Regions from separate parts of the Psychrobacillus sp. NPDC093200 genome, predicted to be linked through region 1. Evidence: predicted binding sites of a transcription regulator. Region 1 holds the regulator's gene; the other holds the start of a gene.
The links. The regulator CtsR, encoded in region 1, represses protease genes until heat stress. The targets are predictions, from matches to a motif close to ATGGTCAATAAAGGTCAAACA.

Region 1 (10,850 bases):
TATAGATTCGTGCTTTAAGCGAATAGCCTCTTCTTGAGCTAATTGTAAAACTTTTTGCGATCTTTGCGTAAATCGATTAAACATCATGCAGGTTCCTCTCCTTTTGTTTTCTCTTTTTCTCCTTTTTGCAAACGTTCCCTTAACAGCTTAGCTCGAAACATATCACGCTCCGAAGCATTTAAAGTTGTACCAGCATACTTTTGTAAAAATCCTGGCTGCATAAAAACCATACATTCATTTAAGATAGACATATCCACATCTTGAATAAGTCCAATATCTATCCCTAAGCGTACATCGGATAGGCATCTTGCTGCCTCCTCCGTTGTCATAAGACGAGCATAGGATAAGGTTCCTAACGAACGATAAAGACGATCCTCTAGTGTATTGGGAGAATGCTTTAATAGTGCATCTCGTGCTTCTCTTTCTTTTTGAATAATTTGTTCCGTAATGCTTTGAAGATCAGCAAGTATATCCTCCTCAGTCTTACCAAGTGTCGTTTGATTTGATACCTGATAAACATTGCCGAGCGCTTCACTACCCTCTCCATATATCCCTCTTACTACCATTCCAAGTCGAGAAATAATGGTTACTATTCGATTCATTTGTTTTGTTTTCGTTAATGCAGGTAAATGCATCATAACTGATGCCCTAAGTCCAGTGCCCGTATTAGTAGGGCAACTTGTTAAATATCCAAACTGTTCATCGAATGCGTAAGGTAATTCTTTTTCCAATAAGCTATCTATATTATCTGCCCGTTTATAAGCCTCTTCAATTTGGAGGCCTGGAAAAAGGCACTGAATCCTAATATGGTCCTCTTCATTTACCATGAGACTAACAGATTCATCCTCCGATAAAAGGACGGAGCCTGTATTCGGAGAATTTGCCAATTTGGGACTGATCAAATGCTTTTCTACTAACACTTGGCGTCCGAGCTCAGATACATCTTTTATCTGAATGGAGGAAAATTTCATTTGCAATGCTTCATCAGCAGCATCCAACAAAGTGGCTGAAACAGATTGGTCAATTTTATGCGCTTCGTCCTCTGTAAATGCAAGAGGGAAGCGAAATCCATTCAGATTTCTAGCCAATCGGATCCTTGTGCTCATCACAATGTCAGAATGCTCTCCTTCCCCTTCCATCCAACTAGATCTGGAATTATCTAAAAAGTTATCAACCGACATAGTGGTCGCCACCTCCTTCGACAAGCTGTTTTTCTAGTTCTTTTACTTCATCTCTCAGCTTAGCGGCATCCTCAAATTGTTCATGCTCGACAGCATCCTTCATTTGTGTACGTATTGCTTCAATTCTTTTCTTTAAAGCTATTTTTTCACCAAGTACCCCTGGTGCTTTTCCAATATGTGTCGTATTGCCATTATGCAGACGTTTTAAAACTTGGGGTAAATGAGGACGAAAGCTTTCATAACAAGAAGCGCATCCAAACTTACCTTCCTCTAAGAACCTCTCAATAGACCAGCCACATTCATTACATTCAAGTGTTTTCTGTTGTTTTTGTTGAACCATCTGCTGATCCGCGTGGTTAAACCAATTAGATAGAAGCTGATGGAGAGATAATGGGTCTTGTTTATATTCAACATAAAACGGGTGTAGGCTATTTGCACAAACCTCACAATAATGTCGTTCAAAGTGTTCTCCGTTATGCACCTGTGTAACCGTCACTTTGGCCGGTCTTTGCTTACAATTTTCACAAATCACTTTTCAACACCCCGTTCATTTTTCACTTTTTTCATATTTTAACGTTAATAGCATCGCACAAAGTATTCGTGCTCTTAGATCGTCTCTTGCAGGCAGTGGGATGGCTAAAGTCGTTCTGGCTAAGGCTGCTAAAATAATTTTTGCTTCTCGCTTAGTTATCACTTCTTCATCCAATAATCTAAATACAATATCTTCTGTCGCGGACTCAGACGCCCCGGCTTCCAGACTTTGTATTATATGCTCAATCAATTCAGCTTTTGTATGGGCCCGAACGCGGAGGATTCGAATATACCCACCACCACCTCGCTTACTTTCCACCAAATAACCACGGTCCTGTGTAAATCGAGTGTTTATAACATAATTTATTTGCGAGGGGACACAGTGAAATTTTTCAGCGATTTCACTTCTCTTTATTTCAATCTGCCCTCTACTTTCTTCTTCGATAATTGACTTCAAATAACCTTCAATAATGTCAGATATATTTCTCATCTTCTCTCACCTCTTCTCATTAAAACTGACTTTGACTATATTTGACTATATTATATAGCGAAATTTTTGTATGTGCAATTGATATGCCTAACATAAAAACAACAAAAAAACTACCAACATTTATTGTCAGTAGTTTTAGGTTGTATCAAAATGGAAACTTATATTCTTATATTTGTGAATTGTATTTGAGTTGTGTAATAAAAAAATTAGGCTCTACTTCAATGTCCTTTATTTTGGAAAAGTTGTGTCTTTCGTACAAAGTAAGCGCCGGTTTATTTTTTGCACCAGTAGTTACTATAACACTTACACTATCAGGAGCGAGGTCCAATACGTATTTTAACAGCTCAGTAGCTATTCCCTTCCTGAAATGATTAGGGTGGACAATTAGCCTACAGATATCCATTTCATCTCCATTAATTTCATATGAAATAAAACCAAGCAGTTGTTCCTTTTCATACTTTCCTATATAAATTTCTTTAGAAGCTTTAATATCCTCTGTAGTTTCCTTAAGCTGCGGAATGCCATCAAAACCGATAATCTCCGCTTCCTTTCGATAAGCCGGAAGCTGTACTTCAAGCATTTCTTCTGCTACAGATTGATTGTGATGATCAAGTAATAAAATCATTGAGTACCTCTTTAAACTTTTCTTTTTTTATTGTTTTTTTGGGCTTTAGATAATTGCTTCCATTTATCTCGCTCTGTTTTTTGTGCAGCCAAGTCGTTTTTACGTTCCATATGGGCTAGTTCACGTAATAATTTTACATAGCTCCTATAACGATCCTCTTTTAGCACACCAGAACGAATAGCCTCCTGAATCGTACAGCCAGGCTCTTTTTTATGCTGACAGTCTCTAAATCGACACTGCATTGCAAGCTCTTCTATATCTTGGAAGCTGTTGCTAATCCCCTCGCTTGAATCCCATAGCTGAAATTCTCTCATCCCTGGTGTATCTATCAATAGCCCTCCTCCAGGTAACAAAGAAAGCTCTCTATGAGTTGTTGTGTGACGCCCCTTACTATCATCCTCTCGAATGTCACTAACCGCCATCACTTCTTCTCCTGATAGAGCATTTATCAAGGAGGATTTACCTACACCTGAAGAGCCAAGTAATGCACCTGTCTTCCCTTCGCCAAGAAGAGCGGCCAAGTCTTCTATTCCTTCTCCTGTAACACTAGAAACAGCAAAGATTTCGACGCCAAATGCAATAGATTCGACTTCATTGATATAATAATCCAATTGCTCACAAGCATCTTTTTTCGTTAGAACAACTACTGGTGTCGCCCCCGAATCCCAAGCTGCGAGTAAGTAACGCTCTAACCTTCTAACATTGAAGTCTTGGTTGAGTGACATCACTAAAAACACATAATCTACATTCACTGCAACCAATTGAATTTCCATAGTTGTACCAGCCACTTTTCTTGAGAATTGCGATTGTCTCGGTAAAACCTGTTGAATAATCCCTTTCTCTTCTCCTGGCATTTGCTCTAAAACAACCCAATCTCCTACTGCCGGAAAAGCTTCTCGATTGTTGTCAAATTTAAACTTACCTGAAAGGGAGCATAGCCACTCTCCATCATTTGTGACTACTCGATATAAATGTTTATGCTCGAGTAAAACTCGGCCTACTAATCCTTTGCTCGTCATCTTTTCTTCCCATTTACTATTCCATCCATACTTTTCGATTAAATTCAATTTAAATTTCCTCCTAATTTTCCCTAAAAATATTTTAATCGCCATTTTTTATTCGGCGAAATACTGGGCAACAAAAAAACCATGATTGCACGAATCAGCAATCATGGTTTCCCGATCATTAGTAAAGAAATTTCAAAAAGTATGGAGAAATAAGCTCGATTGTCTGTTTACAATCAAACCAATACCTATTCAGCCTACATTTAGAAAATTACAGAGTGGGACATCATGAACTTACTGATTCGTTTTGTGTTATATACAATAGCCATAATGCCTCACTCCTTTCCTTAAGTTAAATTCAGAATACTACAAGTTTTTGAAATATGCAATAGGCAATTACGCCGTTACATCACGTTTTGTAAATGACCAGTAGCTTGTTACTAGGAATATTAACAGATACACGACAATTATTATAATAGAAAAACTTAAGGTCATGCTTTCTATTAGCGGTGTATTTGTTCCGATAAATTGACTTAAATTTGTATTGGCAAATATAATGTATTTCGGAAATTCAAAGTCCAGCATTGCAAGAATTTGAGTTACTTGTACTCCTGCAAACATTAGGAAAATAGATATTCCAATTGCTAATGAGCTAGAGCGGAACACTGAGCCAATCATAAAAGCTAAGGATCCAATTACAAATACATTTACTAAAGACAGAGCAGTTAAAAGCAATAATCTGCCCCAGTACGAAACCTCCACTACCTTGCCATCGACTAGCTCTAACTGCGTACCTGGAATATTATCAAAGAAAATGTATCCAAAGATTATTCCCGAAACAAGAAGAACTATCGACATCATAATTGCAAACAGACCAACTGTGATTAGTTTAGACGTTAGAATTTTCCATCGCTTCATTGGTCTCGTTAGTAACATTTTAATTGTTCCTTGGGAAAATTCAGAAGCTACTATTCCACCAGCCACTACTACCGTAAATAATGTGACAACGGACATCATATTTGGAAGACCGCTGATAAACCCTTGTGCACTATCATCGACGATAGGAGACAAATTATTATCAGTTCTATATTTAGTTAGTTCAGGACCCTCAGAAATGGCAGTCATCTCTTCTACAGTAATAGTTTCTCCTTCACTACTCTGTGAAATATCTATTGAATAGACCCATTTTACAAGACCAGCCGAAGCAAGCATTAACAACACGAGCAATATAGTCATTACCCATGTTGATTTTTTAGTCCAAAGCTTTAACCACTCATTTCGTACGAGATTCAGCAATTTGCCCACCTCCTGTAATTTCTAAGAATTGATCTTCTAATGTTTTTCTATGTGGTGTTACGGAATAGATTTGTAAATCATTTGTAATCATTTCTGCAACAAAAGCAGGAACTTCTTCTTTGTTTAGAGGGATTACATAGCCAGTTCCTAAAGACTCAAAGGTGATTTCCTTATAATTAAAGAAATCTACTACCTTTTCTTGATTTGATGCTTCAATGTAATAATGAGATTTTTGCTGTTCATTTACCTCTTTAATAGATAAGAGCTTCCCATTTTGAATCACTGCAATTCTATCGCACATTAACTCTATCTCAGCGAGCAGATGACTTGAAACAAAGATAGACACACCTTGCTCTACTGCTATTTTTCTTAAATACATACGAAATTCACGAATACCTGCTGGATCTAGTCCATTGGTAGGCTCATCTAAAATGAGAAATTTAGGCTTATGTAAGATAGCCTGCGCTAAACCTAGACGCTGTCTCATTCCTAGAGAATAAGTAGATACCTTTTCGTTAATACGCTTTTGAAGTCCTACCTGAGCAATCACTTCGTCAATGCGTTCCTTGGTTATATTCTTATTCATTCGTGCAAAATGAACTAAATTCTTATACCCACTCATATATTTATACATTTCAGGGTTTTCTACAATCACCCCGACCTTGCTCATGGACTCCTCAAAATTCTCTGAAATAGGCTTCCCCTCTATAAATACCTCTCCTGATGTCGGCTCCATAAGACCTGTCATCATTCGAATAGTGGTTGTTTTCCCAGCTCCATTCGGCCCTAAAAATCCTGTTATTTGTCCAGGATATAAATCTAATGTAAGATCATCAATAATTTTCTTTTTCCCGATTACTTTAGTAAGATTTTGTAGTCTTACTATTGGTTTTCTCTCCATTTAATTCACCTTCCTTATCAATAATTTTGTTCTTATTAAGGTATACGTCTATAAACTAAATAAGTTCTATAAAATTCCATTTATATTTTTCTTGGAAATTTAATACGACTTTGCTGCTTCTAACTCGTTCTCTCTTTGTTCTTGGAATAAGTTGGTCATCCAAGACGTAATATCTTTTCTTTGTGATTCTCTTATATCTTCGACCAACTCATGAGCAATAACCGAGCCCTCACGCATCACGACAATTTCATCTAAAATTGGTTCCATATCCTTCAGCTCGTGAGTAGATAAAATTATAGACTGTGTCTCTATATCTATAAACTGTATAAACCCTCTTATAATAGACTGTCTTACCATTGGGTCTAAGCCAGAAAGAGGCTCATCTAGCAGATAATAATCTACCTCTCTCCCTAGTGTAGCGGCAATTTTTGCTCGCCCTCGATTTCCCTTTGATAATTTTTTTAAAGGGGCATGTAAATCTAGCTGTAAAAAATCTGCTACGATACAAGCCTTATCATAACTAAAATCATCGAACTGAGAATCATAGAATCGAAATAGCTGTTTCACTGTGAAATATGGAAAAACGTCATCCGCGTCTGGTAAATATGCTATTTTTTTAGCTACGAGATATGACACAGGCTCTCCATCAATTTGAATGGACCCACTTTTAGTAAGCAATACCCCTGCCATCAGCTTTAAAAGTGTAGATTTCCCACTTCCATTTTCACCGACTAAACCAATTATTTTACCTTTTGCAAAAGAAATTGTTACATCATTTACCGCTATTTTGCCTCCATACCTCTTAGTTAACCCTTTTATATCAATCAATTCAACTCACCTCTTTTACGGGAGGATAATTGGACAATAATCTCCTCTTCTGTAAATCCAAATGACTCCATTTGATGAAGAAATGTAGTTACTAGCGTCTGCTTCATTTCTTCTCTTAGCTCTTCTAATCTTTGCATATCCTCAGTCACGAACGTCCCCTGCCCTCGTTTGGTCTCTGTTAGGTGCAACAACTCCAGCTCCTTATAGACACGTTGCATTGTATTGGCATTAACACCGAATTCTAGTGCATATTCTCTTACCGAAGGTAAACGATCTCCAGGCTTCACGTTTCCCTTTAATAAATCCCCAAAAATTTTCTCCATGATTTGTTGATAGATGGGCTTATCCGGAAGAAAATCAATCATAGGTGTATCCTCTCACTTTCCTTTGTAAAACAAATGTTGAGATTATAAATAAGCATGTAAAAACAACAAATTCCAATATAATTTGTCCTACGTAAAAGTGATCCGTAACCTCTAAAAACATATAAAAATCTTTGGAGCTAATTTCTCCTACATTCATCTCAGGCAGGTTTACTTTCCAATAGCTAGTTAGTGTTTCATATAGCTTACTTTCTGTAAATTTTGCGTAGTTATGGAATGCAAAGAAAAAGAAGACGATAGATACTATATTAGATAACGCTTTATTGATTGGCCTTAAAAGTCGGCCAAGCACCCAAGTAACCAAGATTCCGATAGTAAAAGTAAGTGCTGCAAAAGCTGAAGTAAATAAAAAATATACCTCTAATTTCATAATCCATACCATACTAATATCCTCTAAGGGTTGGAAAAGCCAATAACCAATCATTGCAGTTATTATGACAACTAAAAGTGATATAAAGGTGAATACAAAAAATGCAAATAGCTTTGCCCCAAGCAGCTTATACATAGATGCATTTGAATGAAACCACATGTCCGAACGTTTCATATCCTTTTCTAAGCTTGCAAAGAATAAAATAGGCATTCCTATAATGTGCCCCAAAACCCAAATCGATGATAAAACAAGCAGTACATTCCCTAAACTAAAATCTATTCCGAAGATTACCTTTAACAAATATGGGCCCATTAGTACTACCAGTACATTAATAAGTAATCCAATTAAAAGCAAGGATTTATACGCCATCCATTCTTTCCAAATCAAGCCTTTCCATTGACTCATATTTCATCCTCACCATCCTAGTGTATTAGTTACATAATACACTAGGATTTAACATAGAGTCAAACAAATTTTCAATTTAATTCCTTTCATGGGAATAGCGTATGAAAGAATGAAAGGCAGATTCCGTCAACCATAGCCCTTTCTATTTGATATCAAGGGATAATGTTTGTAAAGCTAGATCACCACTTTGAAAAAAATAGAAAAGCTCCAGCACCTTTTTATATTTCTAAAAAAGTAAAACTTGGAACAAGTATGGTGGTTTACCGCTTTATACGGACGCTTTCCGCGTGGGAAGCGATAAGTCATCACCCCACTGGAGTCGTCGCCTGTCGCTTCAATCCACAACATTATAAATGTTGGATGAAGAACAAACTCCTATATATAAAATTAAATTTTTCTTTAAAAGATCTTTTTGATCTGCTCAACTTCGCTAAACTTAAAGGTCTATAGCTTGTGGGACATAATTTATATAGTTCTCAGTAAATAAAAACCACCAATCCAATGTTAATTAGACTGGTGGTTTTTAAAATATCAATTATAAAGATGACATGCTACAAAGTGACCCGGCTCTTGCTCTTGCCAAATCGGCTTTTTCTCTGAACATATTGCCATAGCGTGCGGGCAGCGAGTGCGGAATACACAGCCTGACGGTGGATTGATCGGACTTGGCAACTCACCTTGAAGGATAATTCGTTGACGAGATTCTTCGATATCCGGATCTGGAATTGGGATAGCGGACAACAATGCCTGAGTGTAAGGATGTAATGGGCTATCGTATAATTGGCTACTTGTTGTCAGCTCAACCATATGCCCTAAATACATTACACCGATACGATCAGAAATATATTTAACCATAGACAAGTCATGCGCTATAAATAAGTAGGTCAAGCCTTTTTCTTTTTGAAGGCGCTGTAATAATTTTACTACCTGGGCTTGTACCGAAACATCCAATGCTGATATTGGTTCATCTGCTATGATAAATTCCGGATCTAAAGCAAGGGCTCGAGCAATTCCAATACGTTGTCTCTGCCCTCCAGAGAATTCATGGGGATATCGATTGGCATGATCACGATTAAGACCAACATCCTCTAACAATTCATAAACCCTTTCTTTTACCTCTTTTTTAGAGTTATATAGTTTATGAATTTCCATAGGCTCAGCGATAATTTCTAAAACAGTAGACCTTGGATTTAAGGATGCATAGGGATCTTGGAATATCATTTGCATTTTCTTTAAATAATTTTTGCGTTCTTTATCGTTCATTTCATGTACATTTTTCTCTTCGAACAGCACATCTCCCTCTGTTCGGTTATACAAACCTAAAATAGTGCGACCAGCAGTAGATTTTCCACAGCCTGATTCCCCAACTAGGCCAAATGTTTCTCCCTTGAAAATTTCAAAGCTAATACCGTCAACTGCTCTTAATGTACTGCCCTGACCTACATCAAAATGACGTTTTAAATCCTTTACAGATAATAGAACATTCTCCGTCATATGTTTCCCCCCTAACCGTCATATCTTCTTACTGCACATATCTCTTTTTCTAATTTTGAGCCTTCTAATACTAAAATCTCCACCGACTTACCTGTCGAAGGCGAATGTAATAATTGGCCGTTCCCATAGTAAAACCCAACATGTCGCACGGGTCCAGTTCCTTCATCATTTGCAAAAAACAACAAATCTCCTCTTTTCCATAAAGAGGGGTCATCCTTCGACACTTCTTTTCCTTTTATGGCCTGATCACTTGCGTCACGAGGGATCAAATAGCCACACGCCTTTAACATATTGTATGAAAAACCAGAGCAATCATAGCCGTATGGGGACATTCCTCCCCATAAATAAGGTAAATCTAAATATAATTCTCCCAGCTTCACCGCTTCCTCTGGTGGAAGTTTTGGTAGTTGCTCAATAGACTCTGCAAATTGTACATTTTCTTTTCGGAGCAATGTCTCTCCATTTGGAGCTTGAACCTTATAATAGCTACTTGTTTCCGATATAACAGGAAGGATTGCATTAAATGGTAGAACAAGTAGGGGTTTCTCTTCCATATCCCATAGCTGAGTTTTACTATCCTTCACTCGGACAATGCCTTTATTTTCGACCTCAGTTACTTCTTTTAATTGGACTAAAGGCACCCAACCAGGATATCCTCTTACATCTTTTTTAGATGGTTGCCACACTGCGATAATTTTAGCCCAACCGTCACTTATCTCATCCACAATAACCGGCTCACCATAGAGGAGTTGGGTTTGAACACGATTTTCATCACATAAAGCAAGACGTTCCTTGTATGGAAGAGCTTCTAGCCACTCTCCTAACTGAACAGGATTTGAAATTCCTGGACTGTCTACTTCTCTAGCAGAAGCAGGCTCTGTCCAAACAGTTGCTACCTTTACTGCACAAATCCAATGATTACTTACTAACGTCATTGCTTCTCCCCCTCCGTTTTTATGCTCTCAATCCCTAATCCATAGCCTTCTGAAAATGTCATGCTGCTAGCTTGATAGATTACACCACCAGTGACTATGTCCTCTGCAAGCATTAATGGAGCATCGAAATCATAGAATTGAACATTTGGTTGGCTTGCTGCGAAATGAGCAGCTGCTGTTATGCCTAATTTAGTTTCGATCATGCTGCCTACCATACATATAACTCCACTTGCCTCTGCTAATGCGTTAATCTTTATAGCTTGATGAATACCGCCAGATTTCATTAATTTAATATTAATCATGTCAGCAGCACGCATGTCTAACACACGTTTGGCATCATATACAGAGAAAACACTTTCATCCGCCATAATAGGAGTGATTGTTCTTTCAGTTACGTATTTTAAGCC
Region 2 (10,850 bases), on a different contig from region 1:
CCCCACTATCGCAAGGATTTCATTTTTCTTTAAAGAAATTGAAACTCCATCAACGGCATCATAATATGTATCTTTGATTCTAAATCCTGTATGTAAATCGTTAATGGTTAATAGCTGTTTTGAATTGTTCAAAGTAATTCTCCTTTCACAATCAATACTATTTTATTTCTCATTTCATTTATTTGACTTTTTGAACTTTTCTGTTTATTTGATTCTTTATTTGTAAAGTCTATTACAGTATGATTACGAGTGCAATAATATTTTTTATATAATTATTTAATCTAGTATATTAAAAACAAATAGATTTTATTAAAAATTTAGAAGTGATAAGGATTTAATATATATAATTTTTGGAAAATATGTATTTTTATTTTTTAAATTAATATCATTTTTAAATCATTATCATCAATTTATTACTATTTATTCCATTAAACTAAAAAAATCCTTGTTTATAAACAAGGATTCAAACATTAAACCATCTGAAGAAATTGGAAATTGTCTTCGACATATTTCTGCAGGAATCTTCAAGAATTCCAATCCAATCGCATAATGTTGTTTAATGGAAGGTACTGTAGGAATTACGATAACATTTTTTCAATTTGTCTTCGGCATACGTTTAATGCGTGGACCATCCAAGAGATTAAAACGAACCAAAATAAAAGGATTGGAAATCCAATTGATTTCCAATCCTTTTGTCTATACTATGAAACCCTTGATTAGGTAACATGCATTTCTTTACTTATTTCATTTTTTTAAATAATATACTAGCATTATGACCGCCAAACCCTAAGGAATTGCTCAATGCGTAGTCAATATCTTCTTTTCTTGCAACGTTTGGTACATAATCCAAATCACACAAAGGATCTGGTGTTTCTAGATTAGTTGTAGGTGGCAAGATGCCTTCGTGAAGAGCCAGTACGCTGAAAATAGCTTCTACTCCTCCTGCAGCTCCTAACAAGTGACCTGTCATGGACTTTGTTGAACTCATTGCCAAGTTATATGCATGTTCACCAAAAACTGTTTTTACTGCCATTGTTTCAAACTGATCATTGTAAGGTGTGCTTGTTCCATGTGCATTAATATAATTAATTTGTTCAGGAGAAACTCCCGCGTCATCTAAAGCTTGCTTCATTGCTCTAGCTGCTCCTTCTCCTTCTGGGGCTGGAGCAGTTATATGATGCGCATCTCCAGTAGATCCATAACCAATAATTTCTGCATATATTTTTGCTCCACGAGCTACTGCATGTTCATACTCCTCGAGTATTATTATTCCTGCACCTTCGCCAATGACAAATCCATCTCTATTAGCATCAAATGGTTTAGATGCAGTTTGAGGGTCTGTATTTAAAGAAAGTGCAGTATTAGAACAGAAGCCAGCTACCGACATATGAGTAATAGGGGACTCTGCTCCCCCAGTAATCATGACATCCGCGTCGCCTCGCTCGATTACTTTAAAAGCATCACCGATAGAGTTAGTACCTGATGCACAGGCTGTTACTGTACATGAGTTAATAGCCTTCGCTCCAAAGTGAATAGATACCTGACCAGCAGCCATATCTGGAATCATCATTGGTACAAAGAACGGGCTAACTCGTCTAGTTCCTTTTTCTAAAAATACTCGGAACTGATTTTCGTATGTCTCCATTCCACCGATACCTGAACCAATCCATACTCCTGTTCGTAGACCGAGCTCCTCGGTAATAGTCAAATTCGCATCCTCCACTGCCATAATCGAAGCAGCTAAAGCGTAATGAGTAAAGCGATCCATTTTACGTGCATCTTTCTTTTCAATGTACTTTTCTATATCAAAGTCTTTTACTTCTGCAGCAACCTTTGCTGGAAACAATGATGCGTCAAGTCTTGTCAGCATTCCAACCCCTGATTTACCTGCTTTAATGCCAGCCCAAGTAGTTTCCACATCATTACCTAGCGGTGTAACAGCTCCAAGTCCTGTTACTACAACCCTGCGTTTTTTCATATATTTTCGTCCCCTCGAATTTTAGTTTATTTTCCCCATTTTAGAGCTATTGCTCCCCAAGTTAAACCGCCACCAAAACCTACCATCACGATAACATCATCATCTTTTACTTTTCCACTTTTTACTTCTTCTTTTAAAGCCAATGGTATAGAGGACGATGAAGTATTACCATATTTATGAATAGTTTTAGCCATTTTCTCTTTTGGTAATTCTAGTCTTTCTCTCGATGCTTCCATAATACGAATATTCGCTTGATGTGGGATTAACAAATCTATGTCTCCCTTTTGAAGGCCAGCCTTCTCTATAACATTAAGTGCAGACTCACCCATTTGTCGTACTGCGAATTTAAATACCTCTCTACCATTCATTGTAATGTAAGGTCCATCCTGCAATAAATATTTACCTCCACTACCATTCGCTCCAAGCTCAAATGATAAAATACCTCTGCCTTCAGATACTTCTCCAATTACTACAGCACCAGCCCCGTCTCCAAAAAGTACTGCAGTGTTGCGGTCTTCCCAGTTTGTAATTTTAGAAAGTTTCTCTACTCCCACTACTAAAATATGAGAATAAGTTTTGGACTCTATAAATTGCTTGGCTGTAACTATCCCATACATAAATCCTGCACATGCTGCAGATATATCCATTGCAGCAGCATTCGTTGCTCCTAATTGCTCCTGAATCATTGTAGCTACACTAGGAAAAGGACGATCTGGAGTAACTGTCGCTACCAAAATAAGCCCTATTTGTTCTGGAGAAATCCCTGCATCCTCTATTGCTTCTTGAGCAGCCTTTACAGCCATATGTGAACTTTCTTCTTCTGGAGCAGCTATTCTTCGCTCCTCTATACCAGTCATTGTTTTGATCCATTCATCTGAAGTATCCATTCTTTTTTCAAGATCTTCATTCGTTAAGATTTTCTCAGGTGCATAAGTTCCTAACCCTATAATTCCTGCATTCATGGAATTCCTCTTTTCTTATAATCTATTATTAGTACCTGGTATTAATAATAACGAATATATGAACATTTTTCAACATAGTTGTTCGATTGTAAGAATAATTCTTTTGTATAGAACCGCCATGTGTTATGATACTTATAGATAAATTCATTTTTGAGGTGAAAATTTTATGCATTATATTATGACAGTTATCTGGTCATTTATCTTGGTTACCATGTTAAATTATGTAGTAAGCTCTGTTAATGGCGTTGATTTTAACTTTTATCATGGTTTATATATGACTATTCCAGCAGCCATCATAATTATCCTAATTACTAAAGTTATTCCGGACGAGCCTGTAGCTGCTGAACACCATTAAAAAAAACTCCCTTTTGATAGGGAGTTTTTTTATTGGATATAGTATAGTGACTGTTTATTTAACTACTAGCTGACCATCTTCCACTACTGCCACAATGTTACTACCAGGAACCACATTTCCTCCAATTAGCATTTTCGCAACAGCAGTTTCAAGATGTCGTTGTATAAATCTTCTTAATGGTCTTGCACCATAAGCTGCATCCGTTCCTTCCTCAACTATCCATGCATAGACATTTTCCTCGACTTTCAAAGTAACTTCCTGTTCTAATAAACGATCCTGCAATTGTTTTACATACTTTTTTGCAATCATTTCAAAATGATGAGTCGTTAATGAATGGAACATAATAATATCGTCCATCCGATTTAACAGTTCTGGCTTGAAGTGTGCACGAAGTGCTGACATGACAAGTTCCTCGTCTGATTCTGAAACTTCTCCAGTTGTGTTAGATAAATATTGCGAGCCTATATTAGATGTCAGAATCACTACAGTATTTGTAAAGTTGACAATGCGACCTTGGCTATCCGTAATTCGACCGTCATCCATTAGCTGCAATAAAATATTCGCTACGTCCGGATGAGCCTTCTCAATTTCGTCCAACAATACAACAGAGTATGGGTTTCTTCGAACAGCCTCTGTTAGCTGACCGCCCTCCTCATATCCGATATATCCTGGAGGTGCCCCAACCAATCGGGAAACGCTATGCTTTTCCATGTATTCAGACATGTCTATTCGGATGAAATGCTCTTCAGAGTCAAACAGGTTAGCTGCCAAAGATTTAGCTAGCTCTGTTTTACCTACTCCTGTCGGTCCTAAAAATAGAAATGAGCCTATAGGTTTGTTAGGATCTTTTATGCCTGCTCGTGCTCGCCAAACAGCCTCTGTCACTAATTGAACTGCTTGCTCCTGGCCAACTACACGTTCTCCTAAAGTCTCTTTTAATCGAAGTAGTTTTTCTCTTTCTCCTTCAACAAGCTTAGTAACAGGTATCCCGGTCCACCTAGAAATAATATGTGCTATTTCATCGGCGGTCACCTCTTCACGTAGTAAGCGTGAATCATAATCGCTATTTATTTCATCCTCATAAACTTGCAACTCTTTTTCTAAAGGTGGTATTTTTCCATGACGTAGCTCCGCAGCTTTATTTAAGTCGTAATTGTTTTCAGCTTCCTCAAGTTCTCGGCGGTAACGGTCTAGCATTTCTCTCTTTTGTTGGACTACTTGAATTGATTCCTTTTCTGTTTCCCATTTTTGACGCATATCAGCTGAAGATTTCTCTAACTCCTCTAATTCATTACGAAGTTGTTCTAATCTTTTTTTGCTTGCTGCATCCTTTTCCTTCATCAAAGCTTGTTCTTCAATTTGTAGTTGCATCATTCTTCTCGTTACTTCGTCCAGCTCCTGAGGCATAGAATCTATTTCTGTTCGAATCATTGCACAAGCTTCATCTATTAAGTCAATCGCTTTGTCTGGTAGAAAGCGTTCCGTAATATAGCGGTTTGAAAGCTGTGAAGCCGCCACGATTGCCCGGTCATGAATGCGAACACCATGATGTAATTCAAATCTTTCCTTTAATCCACGCAGAATAGAAACAGTATCCTCCACAGAAGGTTCTCTCACTAATACTTGCTGAAAACGACGCTCTAATGCTGGATCTTTTTCAATATACATACGATATTCATCTAAAGTAGTAGCTCCAATACAATGAAGCTCCCCTCGAGCAAGCATTGGCTTCAGCATATTCCCGGCGTCCATTGCTCCATCCGTTTTGCCCGCTCCAACAATAGTGTGAATTTCATCAATAAATAAAATAATTTTACCTTCACTTTCTTTAATCTGTTTTAAAACCGCTTGAAGGCGTTCCTCAAATTCACCACGATATTTTGCACCTGCAATTAATGAGCTCATATCCAATTCAAAAATCTCTTTATCCTTTAATCCTTCAGGAACGTCTTTTTTTACAATACGTTGGGCAAGTCCTTCGACTATAGCTGTTTTCCCCACTCCTGGCTCGCCGATGAGAACAGGATTATTTTTTGTTTTTCTTGATAAAATTCGTATTACATTTCTTATTTCCTGATCTCTACCGATCACTGGATCCATCTTTCCGTCCTTTACAGCGTTTACTAAATTACGACCGTACGTTTCTAAAGGACTTTTTTGATCTTGTTGGTTCATTTGCATATTTAACAGCTCCGTTTCACAAAAGTTTGACCTTTATTGACTAATATAACTATATAGCTTATTAGCATATTTTGTAAAGAAATTAGCTTAATTTTTATGAAATTATGCTATTATTTAAAGGTATTAGTAAAGGCGGTGATGGGGTGGATAATAGTTTAGTATCCCCGAATATAGGCTTATTATTTAAACAATATGGCTCTATTATAAAATTGGAAAAAGATCGCTCCGTTTATGTTGAAGGTGAGCTAGCAGAAGAGATTTATCTTGTGATTAGCGGATCTATTGCTATAAATAAAGATACAGAAGGCGGCAAACTACTGACTCTGAGAATTGTAGGTCCAGACAACTGTATAGGAGAATCTGGTGTTTTTGCAGATAATGCGCATCATAGTTTTTCTGCCCATACATTAGAGACCACTCAGCTATTGATGCTTCCTAAGAATAAATTTGAAAGTTTTCTCGTGAGTTCTACAGAGCTAATGGTAGAATGGACAAAATATATACAACTCGTATACTTAAAAAATCAGACAAGATTTCGAGATTTAATGCTTCATGGAAAAAAAGGAGCACTATTTTCAACTTTAATACGTCTGGCTAATACTTATGGGGAAAAACTCCCTGATGATAGTATTAAAATAAATTTTCAGCTAACTAATCAGGAAATAGCTAATCTATGTGCTATGAGTAGAGAAGTAGTCAATCGTATGCTAAATGATTTGAAGAATGAAGGTATTGTTTCTTTTCAAAAAGGAGTTATTACCATTCACGATATAGAATTATTAAAAAGAGAAAACCAATGCGAGAGCTGTCCTCTATGTGTTTGTAGAATAGATTAGTTTTATTTTTTGATTTGACTCTAGGTGGATGATTTTCGCGGAGGAAGCGATACTATGCTCCGTTTGTGATGTTTTATGTGTCTCCCTCTCCCGCTAATTCGCCACCTAATGCTTCAATAACAGTTTGTGTATTAATCCCGCAAATAAAAAAACATTCCGCCCACATATGGACGGAATGTTTTTTATCTAATACCTAATGCAATTTTAGCGTAACGAGACATATTGTCTTTTGACCATGGCGGATTCCAAACAATGTTAACCTCGGTTTCTTTTACTTCTGGTAATTCTCCAAGCGCAGTTTTTACTTGATCGACAATCATCGGTCCCATTGGGCAACCAATAGAAGTTAGCGTCATCGTAACTGTAGCCTGTCCTTCATCTGTTAAATCTACATCATATACTAAGCCTAAATTGACAATATCAACGCCCAGCTCTGGGTCAATAACATTCTCAAGTGCAGACATCATACTATCTTTCATATCTTGATCCATACTGATAACCTCCTTACTTCTTTCATTCATCATAACAAAGAAGTAGCTTTTATGCCAAACAGTTTGCTAGCCATTCTGTAGCTCGTAGCATACCTTTTCTGGAAACAGCATGGCCAGAATTTTTTTCCTTCATAAATTCAATCTGAGACTCACCGTATTTTACAATCAAATCATCAACAAATTTCGAGGTTGGTGCAAAAGGTACTACTTCGTCCTTCGAACCGTGCCAGAAAAATAGCGGCTTGTTTGCTAACTTTTCTAGTTGGTTAGATGCATCAAATACAGACAGCGTTTCAAACATTTTTCTTTTTTCTTCTTCATTCAATGGAACTTTAAAGCCTCTTTTTTCTATTAATTCAATTTGAGCTTTTGCTAACTCTACATATCCTGGAGTACCCATCATAATTGCTGCTGTATCTATCCAAGGATACGCAGTTAAACACCCAAGAGTAGTTATGCCCCCCATAGAGGTTCCAGCAACCCCAATTTTTTGTCCATTATCATAACCACGAGTACTTAGCTCCTGCTTTAGTTTACCAAGCTCTTCTATGGAAGTTAAAACTATTTCCCAAAATCTAAGGCTTATTTCTACTTGGTCTAACTTCATATCGCGATCTCCATGTAAATGAGCGTCGGGCATAATCACTCTACAGCCTTTACTAACTAACTGGTACGCATAATGAAGATTATGTTCTTTTCCACTTTCAAATCCATGTAGGAAAAAAACTACTGGTGCATTTTTATCAAAGTTATCATTAAATATATGTAAGACAGGAATTTCTCCCCAATTTTCTAAATTAGTAATCATTTAAGTCACCCCTCATTTGTATTATTACTATTTTAACAAAGCAAATCTTTTTTTACAAAATCGCAACATTCTACATTTTGACGTTGTCTTTGGAACAAGATAAACTTTATATAGAATAGAGGGGGAATTTTCTCATGGAACGTCACTTAATTGTATTAGATTTAGATGGTACTTTGTTAACAGACGAAAAAGTAATATCGGAAAACACTAAAACTACATTATTAAAAGCTAAGAGTGAAGGTCATGAAGTTATGATTGCAACAGGCAGACCTTTTCGATCTAGTGAAATGTACTATAGAGAGCTTGGCTTGACTACACCAATAGTTAATTTTAACGGTGCCTTTGTTCATCACCCAAATAATCGTTCATGGGATATGATACACAAACCGATAAGCCTAAACGTAGTAAAAGAAGTTGTAGAAGCTGTTCAGAGCTATTCTATAAAAAATATGCTCGCTGAAGTTCTAGATGACGTATACTTACATTATCATGATGAACAAATGTTATCTGCCTTTGCACTAGGAAATCCACAAATAACAACTGGAGATTTACGTACTTTTCTTAAAGCTGATCCTACTAGTCTTCTCATACATGCTGACGAAAATTCTGTAGACCTGGTAAGGAAGCATTTACGGGATGTACATGCAGAGGTTATTGACCATCGAAGATGGGGTGCGCCATGGGATGTTATTGAAATTGTTAGGCATGGCTTAAATAAAGCTGTAGGCTTAGACCATGTTTCTAAATATTTGAATATCCCTAAGGATAGAATTATTGCATTCGGAGATGAAGACAACGATCTTGAAATGATTGAATATGCTGGAGTTGGAGTAGCTATGGGAAATGCGATTTCACCGCTTCAAAACATAGCCAATGAAATTACTTCCACAAATAATGAAGATGGTATTGCAGAGTTCTTAAAAGAAAGATTAAAATTGAATTAACAAATTCACAATTTTTAGGAGGGTTAAAATGAAATTATTTGCTGACAGTGCTTGTGATTTGCCTAAGTCATTTTTTGAGTTAAGCCAAGTTGAACTAGCACCTCTTCGTGTTCATGTTGGTAATAAAGAATATGAAGATATTAATGATATAGAATCTACAGAGGTGTATGCGGCTATTCGTAGAGGTGAACAGCCTAAAACCTCTCAGGCTTCTCCAGAGCACTTCCTTCGAATTTTTGAGGAGTTAGCTAAATCAGGCGATGAGGGACTATACATAGCTTTCTCTTCTGAACTATCTGGCACATACTCTACGGCTGTCATGATGAAGGAACAACTATTAGAAACCTATCCCGATTTAAAACTAACGATAATCGACTCCAAATGTGCTTCACTTGGATATGGTCTTCTTGTGAAGGAAGCAGTTAAATTAAAAGAAGAAGGTCTTGATTTAGCATCTATAGAAGATAAAATTAGAAGAAATGCTAAGAATATGGAGCATTTGTTTACGGTAGATGACTTAGATTATTTGGCACGTGGTGGTCGAGTATCGAAAGCAAGTGCTTTTATTGGTGGACTTTTAAATATTAAACCAATTCTTCATGTAGAAGATGGCAAACTTGTACCAATCGAGAAAATACGCGGTACAAAAAAAGTGATGAAACGTATTATTGAATTAATCGAGGAACGTGGGGGAAATCTTGCAGGTCAAGTAGTTGCCATTAGCCATGCCGAAGTAGAAGAAAGAGCTAATGAGCTCAAACAAATGATACAAGAACGCTTTCAACCAGAAGATGTAGAGATTCATCTGATAGGGTCAACTATCGGAGCACATACTGGACCTGGAGCAATCTCTGTGTTCTTTTTAAATAAAGAAGCTTAAAAGTTTAAAAGACATTTCTATTAATAGATTTGTCTTTTTTATTTGTAAGGATATTTTACACCTCTTAGCACATAATAAGTTGGACTTATGTCGACATTTGCTGAAATGGAGTGAAATAATGGGTATTTTATCTGGAAATCAAAAAGAACAGCCTTTACATTGTGGTGAAGTGTTTGCTATTTGGACCAATCTAACAACAAACCAAGGTTTAATCGCAGCTCACCAAACTTTTTATAACCACACTGGAGATACCGAATTAAAGAAAATCATTGAAGACTCTGTTGAAGACATGAAAGAAGAAAATAAACAATTAGAAAAGATTTTGAAAGAAAATGGGATTGGACTACCTCCTGCTCCACCTGAACGACCAGTAGCAAATTTAGAGGACATCCCTACAGGTGCTAGATTCAATGATCCTGAAATTGCTGCCGCTTTAGCTATTGATGGCGCTGCTGGTTTGGTAGCATGCAGTAAAGCAATGGGTATTTCCACAAGAGAAGACATCGGCATGATGTATGGTCAATTTCATATGAAAAAGGCGCAATTAGGTGCTAAATTATTGAGATTGAGCAAGGAAAAGGGCTGGTTAATCCTCCCTCCTCTTCATCCAGAGCCTAAATGATTTTAAAGGGACGTGACTATCACGTCCCTTTAATCTTTTCATCAGAATATCAAATGTTGAGTTGTAGGAATAAGTTCTATAGATGATGACAAATTCTCTTATTCGAATTCTCAGCTCATACTTGAAACAAAAAATTCGAAGTCCTTCAAATTAATTAAATCCTTAATAAAAAAACTATCTCTTAGCTATAAGCCAAGAGATAGTCATTATTTTCATTTCGCTTTTTTACGATCGTCATCTCTTCTTCTTTGTTTTCCTTTTTTCCAAACTACTACTAGGAAAACAATGAATAATAGGTATGAGATTCCCATAGCAACAATATAGGCTGTGTTTAGACCTTTTCGTTCTGTTACTTGGAAGACTTCTACTATTTCACGGTCAATAACTAAACGGTAAGATCCATTATCTGAAGGCCTAACGATATCTGATTCAAAAAGCCCCTTAAGCTCTTTATCTTCTCCAACAATATCGCTAGAAAGATCAATTCGCTGTGTGGCGCTTGTATTATTGATTACAATAATAAAGGTTTCATCATTTGAAGAACGTTTATAAACAACATAACCGTTTTCATTTTTTAATAGTTCTGTATCTCCTGAGCGTATGGTATCTGATTTTGCTCGAATAGAGTTAATATCTTTAATATATTCAATGAGTTCCTCATCTACTCGAAAGTTCATGATTTGATGACTTTCTTCTGGAATTTGTCCATTCATCGCAATCTCTGTACCATACGTCATATAAGGCACTCCCGGTAAAGTCAGCATTGTCCCAATTGCTGTACGAATACGAGTTG

Region 2: a site for CtsR is predicted at 5,500-5,520, ahead of ACQKNZ_RS05095 (ATP-dependent Clp protease ATP-binding subunit). Genes of this name have one in related genera too.

What each region holds. Positions count from the first base shown of each region.
Region 1 covers NZ_JBNNVC010000005.1:61,881-72,730, forward strand. Annotated here, with positions in the region: gene ACQKNZ_RS17110 (ATP-dependent Clp protease ATP-binding subunit) at 1-87, opposite strand, end outside; gene ACQKNZ_RS17115 (protein arginine kinase) at 84-1,181, opposite strand; gene ACQKNZ_RS17120 (UvrB/UvrC motif-containing protein) at 1,171-1,713, opposite strand; gene ACQKNZ_RS17125 (CtsR family transcriptional regulator) at 1,729-2,202, opposite strand; gene ACQKNZ_RS17130 (GNAT family N-acetyltransferase) at 2,369-2,827, opposite strand; gene rsgA (ribosome small subunit-dependent GTPase A) at 2,839-3,846, opposite strand; gene ACQKNZ_RS17140 (ABC transporter permease) at 4,228-5,127, opposite strand; gene ACQKNZ_RS17145 (ABC transporter ATP-binding protein) at 5,105-6,028, opposite strand; gene ACQKNZ_RS17150 (ATP-binding cassette domain-containing protein) at 6,128-6,856, opposite strand; gene ACQKNZ_RS17155 (GntR family transcriptional regulator) at 6,853-7,221, opposite strand; gene ACQKNZ_RS17160 (hypothetical protein) at 7,214-8,014, opposite strand; gene ACQKNZ_RS17165 (ABC transporter ATP-binding protein) at 8,546-9,508, opposite strand; gene ACQKNZ_RS17170 (NlpC/P60 family protein) at 9,520-10,443, opposite strand; gene ACQKNZ_RS17175 (mandelate racemase/muconate lactonizing enzyme family protein) at 10,440-10,850, opposite strand, start outside.
Region 2 covers NZ_JBNNVC010000001.1:1,044,467-1,055,316, reverse strand. Annotated here, with positions in the region: gene ACQKNZ_RS05115 (ABC transporter ATP-binding protein) at 1-132, opposite strand, end outside; gene fabF (beta-ketoacyl-ACP synthase II) at 740-1,978, opposite strand; gene ACQKNZ_RS05105 (beta-ketoacyl-ACP synthase III) at 2,005-2,940, opposite strand; gene ACQKNZ_RS05100 (DUF2929 family protein) at 3,107-3,295, shown strand; gene ACQKNZ_RS05095 (ATP-dependent Clp protease ATP-binding subunit) at 3,350-5,476, opposite strand; gene ACQKNZ_RS05090 (Crp/Fnr family transcriptional regulator) at 5,581-6,312, shown strand; gene ACQKNZ_RS05085 (metal-sulfur cluster assembly factor) at 6,495-6,803, opposite strand; gene ACQKNZ_RS05080 (prolyl oligopeptidase family serine peptidase) at 6,853-7,611, opposite strand; gene ACQKNZ_RS05075 (Cof-type HAD-IIB family hydrolase) at 7,746-8,555, shown strand; gene ACQKNZ_RS05070 (DegV family protein) at 8,584-9,435, shown strand; gene ACQKNZ_RS05065 (DUF3231 family protein) at 9,554-10,057, shown strand; gene ACQKNZ_RS05060 (alpha-amylase family glycosyl hydrolase) at 10,270-10,850, opposite strand, start outside.